DNA from 2 places in the Aliamphritea hakodatensis genome. Region 1 is predicted to be linked to the other one. Evidence: riboswitches for the same ligand, from Rfam matches in the RefSeq annotation. Region 1 holds a riboswitch; the other holds the start of a gene.
The links. A riboswitch is a leader RNA that binds a small molecule or an ion and turns the genes downstream of it on or off. The one in region 1 is predicted to bind cobalamin.
Positions count from the first base shown of each region.

Region 2: another riboswitch for cobalamin. It lies ahead of PCI15_RS00855 (TonB-dependent receptor plug domain-containing protein); the one in region 1 lies ahead of bluB (5,6-dimethylbenzimidazole synthase).

Region 1 covers NZ_AP025281.1:1,576,254-1,583,480, reverse strand. Annotated here, with positions in the region: gene PCI15_RS07185 (sensor domain-containing diguanylate cyclase) at 229-1,308, shown strand; gene bluB (5,6-dimethylbenzimidazole synthase) at 1,311-2,066, opposite strand; cobalamin riboswitch at 2,111-2,308, opposite strand; gene PCI15_RS07175 (BatD family protein) at 2,405-4,123, opposite strand; gene PCI15_RS07170 (vWA domain-containing protein) at 4,120-6,051, opposite strand; gene PCI15_RS07165 (vWA domain-containing protein) at 6,041-7,051, opposite strand; gene PCI15_RS07160 (DUF4381 domain-containing protein) at 7,044-7,227, opposite strand, start outside.
Region 2 covers NZ_AP025281.1:193,799-201,025, forward strand. Annotated here, with positions in the region: gene PCI15_RS00850 (ABC transporter substrate-binding protein) at 1-166, opposite strand, end outside; gene PCI15_RS00855 (TonB-dependent receptor plug domain-containing protein) at 193-2,046, opposite strand; cobalamin riboswitch at 2,189-2,397, opposite strand; gene PCI15_RS00860 (gamma-glutamylcyclotransferase family protein) at 2,665-3,135, shown strand; gene PCI15_RS00865 (exodeoxyribonuclease III) at 3,185-3,952, opposite strand; gene pyrE (orotate phosphoribosyltransferase) at 4,231-4,872, shown strand; gene PCI15_RS00875 (hypothetical protein) at 4,954-5,079, opposite strand; gene PCI15_RS00880 (DUF748 domain-containing protein) at 5,412-7,227, shown strand, end outside.

The DNA.
Region 1 (7,227 bases):
ACCCAAAAATACACGGAATAAAATCCATACTACCCCCCTCCCACGGAAAGGGTACATACCCCTTATGGGTAGCACAGATTTATAAACACTGTATTAGCCATCTATTTTCATAGATATTAGATAACTATGCGTTGATACAGATCTTGCCAGCCTGAAACCCGGCGGCAAAATCCAGGCAATAAGAATGCTTTTACACGGAAAGAAACATTCACAGCAACAGGTAATGATATGACGTACGCGTTCCCTCTTCCGGATAACGAATCAGAACGGCTGCTGGCGCTTGAAGATTACGATATTCTCGACACCCTGCCCGAACAGGCCTACGACGATATCGCCAGGCTGGCGGCCTTTGTCTGCGGGGTGGATAAAGCCATGGTTGCCTTTGTTGATGGCGAACGGAAATGGCATAAAGCCCGGTATAACATCGCCCCTGAAGAAGTCCCCCGGGGCTTTGCTATCTGCTCCCAGACCATTATGGGTGCTGATCCTTTCATCGTGCCCGATACCCACAAAGATCCGCGGGTGAAAGACATCGGCATGGTCACCCACCCGCCCCACGTCCGGTTTTACGCCGGGGTACCGCTGATTGACGACGCCGGTATGGCGCTGGGCACCCTCTGTGCGGTAGATACCCAACCACAGGACATCAGCGAAGAACAGACCCGCGCGCTGACGGCACTGGCAAATCAGGTGATGCAACTGCTTCGGCTGAGAAAATCTCTCAAAGTACTGGAAGCACGGGAGCGGCAACTGAATGAATCCAGACAGCGGCTGGACAGTGCCAACAGCGAACTGCGCCGCCTGACCCTGACTGACGAACTTACCGGGCTGAATAACCGCCGCGCGTTTAACACTGAACTCAGCCGCGAAACCCACCACGCCGGTACCCGGGAAACCCCGCTCAGCCTGCTGGTTATCGACATTGATCACTTTAAGATTCTGAATGACAACCGCGGCCACAGTTTTGGTGATCAGGTACTCATCAGGGTAGCCGGACTGCTGAGACAAAGGGTCCGGCATCAGGATTTCTGTGCCCGCTACGGCGGTGAAGAATTTGTCATACTCCTGCCGGACACACCGCTGCAGGGCGCGTTAAAACTGGCCGAAGCCTGCCGGAAAAGTATTCAGGAAAACGGTTTTGACGGCGAAAAGCTGACCATCAGCATTGGCGTTGCAGAATACCAGGGGCAGCCTGCAGAGGCTTTATTCGACAGCGCGGATAAAGCCCTGCTCGATGCCAAACGTCAGGGCCGTAACTGTATTGTTACCGGATCAGTCACAGGACCAGCGACCGCCCCGACACCCTGACCTCAGAAAGGCTGATGAGGAAAATCAGCCTGAGCAACAACCGCTTCGGTAATCCCTTCCTGCCCGGCGGTATCCCGGTTCCCCCACTGATCAAAATGCAGCAGGCTTTCCAGCGGTGTCCGGGGTAACCAGCCGGCCGATTCAAGCTCCGGCCGTTTATAGAAGTGATCCACATAGCCAATACACAGATAGGCAACCGGCACGATATCCCGGGGAATGCCCAGCACATCCTGAAGCTTTTCCGGGTCCATAATGCTAACCCAGCCAATCCCCAACCCTTCCGCCCGGGCAGCTAACCACAGGTTCTGTACCGCACATACGCTGCTGTACATGTCCATTTCCGGAATATGGGTACGGCCAATCACCGTCGGGCCGGTCCGGCTACGGTCACAGGTAATACAAATGTTCAGCGGTGACTCCAGAATCCCCTCAAGCTTCAGGGAGCGGTAGGTGTCCCGCTTTTCTTCTGAAAACATATCTGCCGCTTCATCATGGGCCGTATCAAACAGGCCTTTCACCTGCTGACGCACCCCGGCATCGCGAATCAGCATAAAATCCCAGGGCTGCATGAAACCTACCGACGGCGCATGGTGAGCTGCGTACAGCACCCGGCTGAGCACCTCGTCAGGAATGCTGTCCGGCCGGAACTGCCCACGGACATCCCGGCGGTTAAAAATGGTTTTATACAGACCGTCACGGTCCTGTGAAGTAAAACGAATGGTTTCCTGATGCGGAAAATCAGTTGTTGGATGCCCCATAGGTATTCCCCTTGATATGGTGGCGATAAGTGTCTGTCCAAACACTTTTCTGATACCTACAGGCCGGTCTTCTGACTCAGGATCAGCTTCTGTAAACACCTTCCCGAGATCACTCAGTGGCTGGCAAATGCCTGTTTACAGAATCCCCTTCACAGCGTTGGGCACGTTCCGGACTCACACCGGATTCCCGATTCTCCCGTCACTGTTAAACAGCTCAGGGCACCTGTATGCGGATATAAATTGTCTGCCAGCGGTTATATAAAATTTGCCGGCGGCGGGCAAGCACAATCCGCCGTTAAACCGATCCGGATCAAACTATTCGCATCCCTTTCGGCCTGTTACTGGCCGGGATAAAAGGCTGACAAACCTGCCGTTTTTTGCTGCCCGGATCGCAACGCAGATAACTGTGTATGCAACTCAGCCAAACCAGTACCCAGTGTATCCAGATCCGGGCCGCTGGTTTCAGACGAAGCAAACAGCGCCCGCTCCAGCAGTACCAGCTGTGCTGTCAGGTCATCACCGGCTAAGGCCTTCAGTCCCGTGATACCGCTGGCTGGCAATAAACCCGACCGGTAACAGCGATTGCCCCAGTGCTGAACAGCCTGATGAATCGCCGCCAGTTGCTGACCCGCCAGCGCCCGCTGCACATCAGAAAAGCCATCCGCTAACACAGACCTTTCAGACAGCGAATCCGCTTCAGAAACCGGCTGAAGCTCCCTTATCTGCCGGCGTTGCTTCAGGAGCACGACAATCAGCACCAGCGCCAGACAGGCCCAGAACAGATTCGCCCACAGTAACCAGGAAGCCAGCGGCGCAGGCTGATAAATAATCTGTGGCTCCGCCTCCGGCAAAGGAGATGCTGGCAGTAACGGCGCTGCCGGCTGTGCCGGTGCAGCAGGTACACTCGCGGAACGGCCTGTGGCAGCTGGCAACACTTCAATCGTCCGGGCCGGTAAACGGGCCTGTTCTGCCCGGTTTTCCGTACTGTTCCACCACCTGACGACCAGCTCAGGAATTTCAATCAGTCCGGGCTTCACCGGCACGAATGCCACACTGCGCTGGCGGGCATTGATAACCCCCCGGCTGTTGAGATCTTCCGTATTTTGCAGCGGCTCGGCGTAGACATTCATCCCGGGGATATCGGCAAACTCAAAGGTGGGCAAGCGATCAGGGGCGGCCCCCACCGTTGCCAGCGTAACCGTTCGGGTCAGGGATTCTCCCAGACGGATTTGTTCCGGTGGCTGGCTCCAGCTGTCAGAAAGATCCAGTTTATTCGCCACCAGCCATTCCTGAGGCGTAAATTCCGCCGGACGGGCTTTCACCTGCAGGGTTTCGGCCCCCATTTGCAAACGTACTTTCTGTGCAGGCCGGCCGCTCAGCAGGTTCCGCCGGCCAACCTGAATATCAAGACTCTGTGCCGGTATGTTCAGCTCACCGGCCTCGCGGGGAAACACCGCATAAGCCACTTCATAGACCCCGAAACGCCGGCCATTGCGGGTGGTTTCATACTGGTTATCCCCCAGCTCAATGACCTGTGCTCCCGGCAGTTCAAACGGCTGCATTTCCAGCCCGCCAACCGCCACCCCGTAAAGTAACCGGCGGGTGACAATCACCTGTCCGTTCTCGAAAACCTCCGATTTATCCAGCACCATCTCCACCCGTAAATCATCGGTTGAATCCGTAGGCGGGGGCGGCGCGGTAACTTCAATGGTAATGGGTGCGCTTCGGGCACCTTCCAGCTCAAAGGCAGGGATGACCAGCGTACCCTCCTGTTTCGGGCTGAGAATCAGCCGCCATTTCACAGTCCGGCTGATATCACCGTTAATGATCGAGGTATTGCGCCCCACGGACCGGTTCAGCACCTTAAACAGCGGATCAAGTAATGAAAAGTCCGGCTCACCTTCAGTTGAACCTTCGGCAAGTACCGTCAGGGAAAGGCTGTCTCCCATGGCCATCCGGTTACGGTCAACACTGGCTTCAAGTGCTGCGGCCAGTACACTGTGCGTGAACATCAGCATGGCCAGCGCGGCCAAAATCTTTACAAAAAACTGTTTCACCACCGTTGCTCCTGCGCCGGTTTCCAGTCACCACTTTCATAGGCCTGGCGCTTCTTCTGATACTCATAGTTAAACTTGTTCCGCAGCAGACCTGCGGGATCTTCCGGCAGTTGCCCAAGCCATTTCTGCAGGGCTTCATCTTCCGGGGAAGATTGCTGTTCAGCCTGAGCCAATGCCGATGTCGCTTCCGGCTGTTCAGCCTGTGACTCAGCGGCGGCCTCTTCAGCCTGCTGCTTGTCCAGAGCTTCCTGCTGTTGCTGATCCACCTGCTGGCTAAGCTGCTCCGCCTGACTCTGCAAGTCTGCCTGCTGTGAACTCTGATCCTGCTGGCTGTCGCCCTGCTGGTTCTGATCCTGCTGGCCCTGTTCGCCCTCACTCTGCTGATTCTGGCTCTGCTGACTTTCGCCTTGCTGATTCTGATCCTGCTGACTTTCACCTTGCTGGTTCTGATCCTGCTGGTTCTCACCCTGCGGGTTCTGATCCTGCTGCCCCTGCTGATTCTGGCTTTGCTGTTGCTGCAGTAGCTTTTCGATCAGGGCTTTATTTGCCTGTGCGTCTTCGTGCTCCGGCTGCTCATCCAGCACCTGCTCATAAGCCGCCAGCGCCTCATTCAGCTTGCCCGCTTTCGCCAGCGCATTGCCGCTGTTATATAAGCCTTGGGTGCCGCCTTCTGCGGCAAACTGTTCTGCAGCGGCGGCATAATCACCGTTGCGATAGCGGGCTGCCGCCTGCCAGTCGGGTCTCTGAAACAGTTCAGCGGCCGAGGCAGCATCACCTGCTGTTAATGCCTCTTCCCCTTGCTGGTCCGGTGTTTGCCACAGGTTTTGCCAAATGCTGTTGTCGGCTTCTGCTGCGGTCACTGGAGGGCTGTGCACTGCGGGCACAATGAAAGCAAAACACACCGCCAGCAACCAGCCACGCCGGAATGCCAGCGCCGCAATTGGCAACAGCAGCAACACCAGCCAGCTGCCAGCCTCCTGCCACTGGTCAAAGGTTTGTTCAGCAGCTTGCAGATTCTCACCGTTCCGGTCAGAGACATTCCCGGGTAACAGCCCCGCCTCCGCATTAATTAACGCGTCAGTATCGCTGTTATCCAGCTGCATCGAGGTATAAATACCGCCGTTGTCTGCCGCCAGTTGTCTGAGCCTTTGCGTATCCAGACGGGCAACCACAATCTTGCCTGCGGCATCTTTGGCAAATCCTTCCGCCAGTGGAATCGGCGCCCCTTCAGCGGTACCAATGCCCATGACCGACAACGAAAAATCCGTGCCCGCCGGTAAACTGGCAAACAGTTCATTCACCCCACGGGCAGCCTGTGCTGTCACACCGTCGGTGATTAACACTACGCTGCCCTGCCGGCGGTTATCCTGCTTAAACAGACCCAGCGCCAGTGCCACTGCCTCTTCAGTATGGCTGCCGGGAATCGGCATAATTTGCGGTGACAGCCCCGGTAACAGGGCCAACAGTGTTTGGCGATCGTCACTCAGCGGGGCCAGCACGTGAGAGTCACCGGCGTATACCACCAGTGCTGTCATCCCTTCTTCCCGGGCTTTGATCAGATCAGTGAGTTTATAACGCATCCGTTCAAGCCGGCTGGGAGCAACATCCCGTGCCAGCATCGAAGGCGACAGATCGGCAACGATCACCATCGCATCGCCGGTCTGGTACACGGGCTGAGGCAGGCGCTGCCAGGCAGGCCCGGCCAGTGCCAGCACACCCAGCAACCAGCCACAGCCAAGCATTACAAACAGCCATTTGGACAGGCGGCCGCTGTGACCGTCGATCAGATAGTCCCGCAGGCCCGGCGCAATCAGCGTCTGCCAACTTACCCGGGAAGAACGGAACTGCCACAACCCCGCCAGCAGTAAGGGTATAAGCGGCAGTAGCAGCAGCCATAACGGCCGGATGAAATGAAAATCAGCCAGCATGCTTCACCTCCGCAGGCATCCTGCGACGGTACACCAGCACCGCCGCCCAGCCCATACTCAGCAACAGGGCCAGGCCTGCCGGCCAGTAAAACAGCGCTTGCTGCGGCCTTACCTGCTGAGCGTCCTTCAGGCTGGGTTCCAGTTCATCCAGCAAAGCGTAAATGCCGGTGAGTTCTTCAATATTACGGGCCCGGAAATACCGCCCACCGGTACTCTCTGCAATTGACTTCAGGGTTGCTTCATCAAGATCCGCAGAAGGATTTACCTTACGGTTGCCAAAAAAACTGCGCACAATCATTTCATCCGCCCCAAAACCCAGGGTATAAATTTTCACCCCCTGTTCCGCCGCTACTCTGGCTGCCTCCAGCGGTTCAATGGCACCTGAGGTATTCGCACCGTCGGTCAGTAACACCATGATCCGGCTTTGCTGAGGCCGGTCCGCAAGGCGTTTAATGCCCAGCGCAATGGCATCACCGATGGCGGTATCCGGGCCGGCAAAACCAATCTGGGCATCCAGCAGAAACTGGCCGAGGGTGTCATGATCAAAGGTCAGCGGGGCCTGAATGTAAGCATTACTGCCAAACAGGATCAGGCCAAGACGGTCCTGCGGGCGGCGGCTGATAAAGCCATCCATGACAATTTTTATGCCCTGCAGGCGGTTAAGGGAGGTGTTATTCAGTACCATATCTTCGGTTTCCATACTGCCGGAAACATCGACCGCCAGCATCAGATCACGGCCACTGGCGGCCAGCGGCTGAGGCTCACCCAGCCAGACAGGCCGTGCCGCAGAAAATATCAGTAACAACCAGATAATGATTAGCAGAATCAGTGGCACCCGCCCCCGGATGACCGTGCCCGGTGCCTGCTGTGTATTCTGTAACTGCTTATAGTAAGGTACCCGCAAAGCCGCTTCCGGCCGGGCAACCGGCGGCATAAACCAGTAAATCAGTGCTGGCACAGGTAAAGCCAACAACACCCAGGGGAGCTGAAAACTAAACATTGACAGCTTCCCCCGCCGGCACCGCTGTTAACAGCGCCCGCTTATGTTGCTGAAGCCAGCGGTGTAATTCCTGCTGTATCCTCTCAGCATCCGGTTCTGACACGTCCAATTCCGGCCGGTACAGAGCTGCCAGCCGGTCTGCAAAACAGTCTATGGAAACACCGGGAGCGACCCGT
Region 2 (7,227 bases), 1.4 Mb from region 1:
GGGCACCGATGGCATCGGTCAGGGTTTTGGGGAAGGAATCCCCTTCGATCTGTGTGGCGGTCAGGGCCGTGTTACTGAACAGGCCGGCACGAATATCCAGCCGGCTCAGTAGCAGGGCGCCAAGCAGCACAGCAACAATTGCTATCAGTGATCTGTTTTTTGTCACAGTGCTGCCCTGTCAGCGCTGAGGGCTTAAAGCTCGCCGCTCAGTTTAATGCCTACCATGAAATTAATGCCCGGCGTACCGTAGCCGTAAATTTCTTCATAATCTTCATCAAACAGGTTATTCACCTTAGTGAAGATTTCAATATTATCGGAGTAGGCATGGGTAACTGCAAGATTCGCGACTGTGTAGCTGTCCAGCTCAACCGGATCATTGGTGCTGGAGAAACGGGTGTCATTCTGACGGCCGGTGAACTGTAACCCGCCACTGAGCCGGGTTTTACCGTTTGACAGCAACTGGCTGGCATTCAGGCTGGCGGTGTGTTCAGGATGCCGGATCAGCTGTTTGCCGCTGGCGTCTTCAGCCTGGCTGTAGGTGTAGCTGGCGCTCAGGCGCAGATCATCGGTGGGGTTCAGGGTGGCTGTCAGTTCCAGACCCTTAATGCTCGAATCATCTTCCTGATTGATGACGGTGTTACCGCTGTTTTTAATCTGGTTCCGGATATCATTATGGAACAGGGTGGCGTCTGCATAGCCATCCAGATCGGTAAAGTGATATTCCAGACCCATATCTGTGCTGGTGGTTTCTTCCGGGTCGAGATCAGGGTTGCTGACGAAATTGGAGGCAAAGCCAAACATTTCAAACAGGGTTGGGTTTTTAATGCCGGTGCCCCGGCTGGTGTGCAGACGCCAGTCATCATTCAGCCAGGCAGCAAAGCTGACCCGGTAGGTATTGGCGTTGGCAAACCGGTCATTCCAGTCGCGACGGCCTGCCAGGGTAAAGTAATAGGTTTCATCCAGATTCAGACCGTACTCCGCCACCAGACTGTTGGTATCAATGCCTTCATGCACATTGGTTGAGCTGCTTTTGTAGTCGAAATCTTCTTCTTCACGCTCGGCCACTAAGGTCAGGCGGTGTTCCGCAGCATCGCTGTGGATAAAGTAATTGCTCTGATAGTCCAGCTTACGCTTGCGGCCCAGCGCGTTGGAGTTAAAGGCAAAGTTCTTTTCCCGGCTCTTGGTGAAGGCATAGCCGATTTCCTGTTGCCAGTTACCGTCAGCTGAATCCAGCTTGGCGGAAATACGGCCTGAATTCTGAACCCGCTTCGCGGCGCTGTCGTCATCGACAATAAAACCGGAAGGGTATTCTGACTTATCGGTTTCCTGGAAAGCGTCCACATGGCGTAACACCAGATTCAGCTCAAGGTTCTCTGTGGCCTGCATGCCGCCTTTAAAGTTAAGGGTGCTGTTGGAGTAGCCGTCTTTTTCGTTATGACCCCTGTCGCTGTTCGCGGCGGAGATACCTGAACTGTCCAGCAGTGATCCGCTCAGGGCAACATTGTATACCTCATCGCCGCCGTTCAGGTTGAAGCTTTGCTGGTTGGTATCGTAGCTGCCGGTGGCAACGGTGACACTGCCATTCAGCGGCCCTTTGCCCTGTTTGGTGATGATGTTTACCACACCGGCGGCAGCATCGCTGCCCCAGATCGCGCTTTGTGCGCCGCGCAGTACTTCAATCCGTTCAATGTCCAGATTGAGCAGGTCAGCAAAGTTAAATTCAGACACGGAGCTGTTGTCGTTCACTTCAACACCGTCGATCAGTACCAGCGTCTGGTTTGGCTCTAAACCACGGATGCGCAGTGAGGTTCTGCCGCCGATACCGCCGGTCTGGCTGACGGTCAGCCCCGGTACTTCACGCAGGGCTTCTTCGACCAGGGTAATCTGATTGTTTTCCAGATGTTCTGAGTCGATGATGCTGACAGCGGAACCGGTTTCTTCCCGGCTGGCTTCAACCTTGGACGCAGTGATGATGATTTCCTGCGCCTGGGCAGAAACAGTGGCGCCGGCCAGCAGGCAGGCTAATAAGGAGTGTCGTAATTGCATAAAGCACCTGTGTTGTCGTGTAACTGGTGTCCGCGCAGGCGAACCGACGTGACAACACAGGGTGGCGGCACGTTCAGTAACAATAGATTTATGTATTGTCACCGTTACGTTTTCCGCCCAACACAGCGCCCCGCAATGTTAGTAGGTGACGATCGGAATGGCAGGTCTCCTGGCTTGCAGGTCTGCGTTTATGTTCAGCCTTCCCGGATTTTCCAGTGGCCTGAGTCGAACAAACAGAATTCGCTGCATACAGTTACGGGGGTAGCTAGGGGTGAGGTGTCTGTGGTGACAGATGCCTTTTCCTATTCCCATTTTAATCCGTCGGAAAGTGCCGCGGCTGCCGTCTGTGGTGGCCGGAGTGCTTTCCTGAAGAACCATTCTCGCGGGCATATTACAAACTTGTCATCTGAATGCAATGATATGAAACAAATGTGTCGAAAAATAGGTAATGTCTTGTCTGATAACGACGTTTCGCAGAATAAATGTGCCTTCCTGCAGAGGTGCTTCTGACCCTTGCTGGCGGCATTACTTTCATCGTTCCGCGAAGCCGATTATCATCACCCCCTTGCCGCCGGATGGTCTGGCGGACAGAGAATGTAAATAAGTGACGGTAATCTCATGTCGACCAATATTTTTGTTTATGGTGTGCTGCAATATGATGAGCTGTTGCAGCAGCTGACCGGTAATACGTTTCAGAAGGTGTCTGCAGAATTACTGAACCATCAGCGCCTGACTCTGCATATGGAAGGCTGGTCGGATCTGGGAGTGGCGGTGCCGTCACCGGGTAATCAGATACAGGGTTCTGTCCTGTTGGAAGTCGATGATGCGTCGCTGGCGATTCTGGATGATTTTGAAGAAGCCGACGTGGGACTGTATATGCGTAAGCTGGCGATTATCCGTCTGGAAAACGGGCAGGAAGCGCAGGTATCTGTGTATGCCGGTACACCTAAGTCCCGCGAGTTTTTGCAGGGCGAATGGGACGAAGAGAAATTCATCAGCCAGCATTATGCCAGCTATAAAGAAGAGATCATTCCTGCGTTCCTGGAAGAGCGGGCGTTACGTGAAGCGGCGAAGCAAGATGCTGAATAACCGGACTAACTGATACAAAAATGCCGGCTGATGCCGGCATTTTTATGTGTCAGATATCGTAATCTATGATCACCGGAGCGTGAGCCGAGAATGCCGTATCGCGGAAGATACGGGCAGACTTAACCGTTTTGCGCAGGTTTGCCGTGGTGATCTGATAATCCAGACGGGCACCTTCATTAAGCTCCCGGGCACGGTTGTATTCCGGCCACCAGGTATACTGGTGATCGGCGTGATTGACCTGCCGGAAGGCATCCACATAGCCCATCTCATCAAAGATATCTGCCATCCATTCCCGTTCGTGGGGCAGGAAGCCGGATACACTCTGGTTAACGTACCAGTTGCTCAGATCAACAGGCTTGTGAGCAATGTGCAGCGGGCCGCAGAAAATAAATTCACGGCGTTTGCGCAGGGTCTTGGTCAGGTGCCCCGCCAGCAGATCCATATACTCTTCTTTTTCCGCCTGAGCTTCATCATTTTTCAGGCCGGATGGCATGCTCCATGAGGCCACGCTGACTTTATCAAAGTCTGCCTGAATGAAACGGCCATGGAAGTCGCACTGTTCAAATCCCAGGCCGGTCATAATAGCTTTGGGAATTTCACGGGTGTAAATAGCCACACCGCTGAAGCCGTCTTCGAAGGCGTCAAAGAAATAGGCTTCGTAACCTTCCGGGTGGAAACGGTCCGCATCCAGCTGATACTCTTTTGCGCGCAGATCCTGCAGACACACAACGTCTGCGTCCTGCTGGACCATCCAGTCGAAAAAACCATTATCGGCAGCCTGTTCAATACCTTGGGTATTGAAGGTGATAACGCGCATAGAACAAAAATCCTGAAAAAAGTATCAAATGTATGAAAGATTACTATCGAGCCCGCATTGTATAAGGGATGCGGCGAAAATTGAATTGATTTCATCCCGGCTTTGGTGAATTTTCAGATTCAGTCTGGTGAATAAAATTGCTCTGACCTAAGTCAGCAGGCATTTTAAACTGCCGTTTAAGGCTCGGGTGGTGGGATTATGCGCGGAATTCCGTGGAGAGACAGACGTTAATCCTGTATGATGCGCGCAATTTTTAACCAGTCACCGGGAAAGCCAGCATGCAGGATTATCAGAGAGAATTTATTGAATTTGCCATCGATAAAGAAGTGTTACGTTTTGGTGAGTTTACTCTTAAGTCGGGCCGTACCAGCCCGTACTTTTTTAATGCTGGCCTGTTTAACAGCGGTGAAGCACTGGCGCGCCTGGGTCGCTGTTATGCGGCAGCCATCCAGCAATCCGGTATTGAGTACGATGTACTGCTAGGCCCTGCATATAAAGGTATCCCACTGGCAGCAACAACCTGCGTAGCGCTGGCGACGGATTTCGGTCAGGACGTGCCTTACGTATTCAACCGTAAAGAAGCCAAGAGTCACGGTGAAGGCGGCAATCTGGTGGGTGCACCGCTGGAAGGCCGGGTGCTGATCATTGATGATGTTATTACTGCAGGTACCGCTATCCGCGAAGTAATGACCATTATTGAGCAGGCCGGCGCAACACCTGCCGGTACGGTGATTGCCCTGAACCGTCAGGAAAAGGGTAAAGGTGAGCTGTCTGCAATCCAGGAAGTTGAGCGTGACTACAATATGCCGGTTGCTGCAATTGTATCGCTGGAAAATGTTCTGACGTATCTGGAAGAGCAGGGTAATAAAGCTCAGCAGGTAGAGGCGATTCGCGCCTACCGTGAAGCCTACGGTATCTGAGTACTGACTTAGGTTCAGGTTAAAAAAAAACACCGCCATGGCGGTGTTTTTTTATGTTCGGCGAAACCGCCGGCTCAGTCATTACCACTGCATGACAGTTGTCAGCGCGATAGGCACCGGCATCGTAATCCAGGCCAGTGCGGCCAGGTTGATGATGAACCAGATTGGTCCTGAGCTGTCACGGAAGTTTTCGTCATGATCGGCCATGATCTCACCCTTTAATTGGCAATTTTTAAGGACAACGGCGGTGTGTATAAACGGCATAAAGCCGTGGCAATACTGGATTGCACTGTGGACACCCTGTTGCATGCATAGAACAGTGACTGCATGAAGCCATGCGGTGTACTTTTGCAGACAATTCGTACCGGTGTTAAGGCCGGATTCGCAGGGTCTTAAGTATCTTGTCATGACTTCAGTCGCAGGGGATTCTACCAGTTAGCGAAGAGTGGCGGTAGTTAGCGGCTGGAGGAATTACACTTGTGTGTGATACTTTCCTTGCAGCACATGTTTTTTTGAGCGTTTTCAGTCAGGTACTTCTTATGCGTATGCATTTCGCCGTTAAAGTCATTCTTGCCGTTATCCTGTTGATAAGTCTGTTACTGCATTCTGCCGTGTATATCGGCCGGGATCTGGCGGCTGACTGGCTGCTCGATCAGGGGGCGGAATATGCCGGCATTGAACGCCTGAGAATTGGCTGGCTGAGTGGTGAAGTCCGTCTGGAAGGGGTTGATATCCGCACCCCCGGACAACGGGACCTTAAACTGGAATCCCTTTACCTGAAGGTTGATCTGGCCGCACTAACGGAGCAGCGGGTGTGGATTCGCCAGCTGAAAATAGACGGGCTGTACGGCGACATTACCGAACACCGTGAAGGTGAACATAAAGGCGCGCTGCAGATCGGGCCGGTGCTGATTCCGGCCGCAGCAGAAGAGCCTGTACCAGAAGAAGACACTGGCAGCTCGGAATGGCAGGTCGGCATCAGCCGGCTGAGCATCAGCCAGCTGGACTGGAAGACCGATTTACCGGCGCAACAGCACCATCTGGTGCTTGCAGAAGCTGGGCTGGAAGGCCTGTATTTCTGGGACTCCCGTCATGCCAGTGCGCTGAATCTTGCCGGAAGCCTGAACGGTTCTGATTTTTCGGTCGGCGGTGATGTTGTTGCCCTGGCTGAGGATAAGTTTGCCAATCTTAAACTGACCCTTGCGCCGCTGGCACTGCAGGCATTTACCTCTGAGGCAGTGCCGGGGCTGAAAGGCAGTTTAAGTACTGATCTGACGGTGCACCTTAAGCTCAGCGGTGATGATATTAACCTGCAACAAACAGGCTTACTGAAGCTGGAAGGTTTCAGTTGGCAGAGTGACGGTGTGGATGTGCAGCAACAGGCCGTAAGCTGGCAGGGACAGATTGATGCCGCGGTGGCTGGTGGCGGGCTTAAAGATGCCCGGCTGGACGGTGCTATAAAGGGTTCACAGACCCAGCTTAAACTGGGAGATGTTCAGCAAGCTGATCTGCAGGCGCTCAGCTGGAAAGGAAAGATCGATGCCACCATGGAGTCGTTACAACACAATGGTGCGTTACAGCTGGATAAGCTGCGCTGGCAGGATACCGGGCTGGACGTACAGCAACAGCAACTCAGCTGGAATGGCGGTCTGACAGTTAAATTACCGGAGCAACAGTTGCAGCGGCTGCAGCTGGACGGAAAAATCGCGGGTTCCGGCACACAGGTGGAACAGGGCAGTGCATTGCAACTGGCGTTACAGGCGCTGAACTGGCAGGGCAGTGTCGCCCTTGATAACAGCGTGAAGGCGGCAGACGGCGGGGCCGAAGCCGCTGCCCGGCAGGATGTATCGGTAACCGGTGAAAGCCTGCAGCTTGACGGTCTGAAGGTGCATAACCGTAAGCTATCCTCTGATCTGCTGACGCTGGCAAAAGTATCGTTACAGAAACTGACGTTTGCGCAGCAAAGTGGCAGTGGGGATGACGGTATGCGGGTGCAGCTGGGTGAAACCCTTCTGTCTGGCATTGTGGCGCAGCATAAAAAACCACTGAGTAACATCAGCAGCCTGCAGCTGCGGGAACTGGCTTATGATTCCCGGGGAGATCTGAGTATCAGTAAGGTTACTCTGCGTGATAGCCAGAACCATGTGGTGATTGCCAGGGGCGGTAAGCCTGCGGTGATTGACAGCTATCTGGACGCTCTGAGCGGCTTGGGGGGAGAGTCAGGTGAGCCAGCAGCCGAGGCTGCGGACACGAAAAACAGTAAACAACAGACGTCGGCCGGCCCGGCTATGCGGGTGCGTATCGGCGAAATTGCACTGGCCGGAAAGAATCAGGTGCTGTTTACCGACAACAACG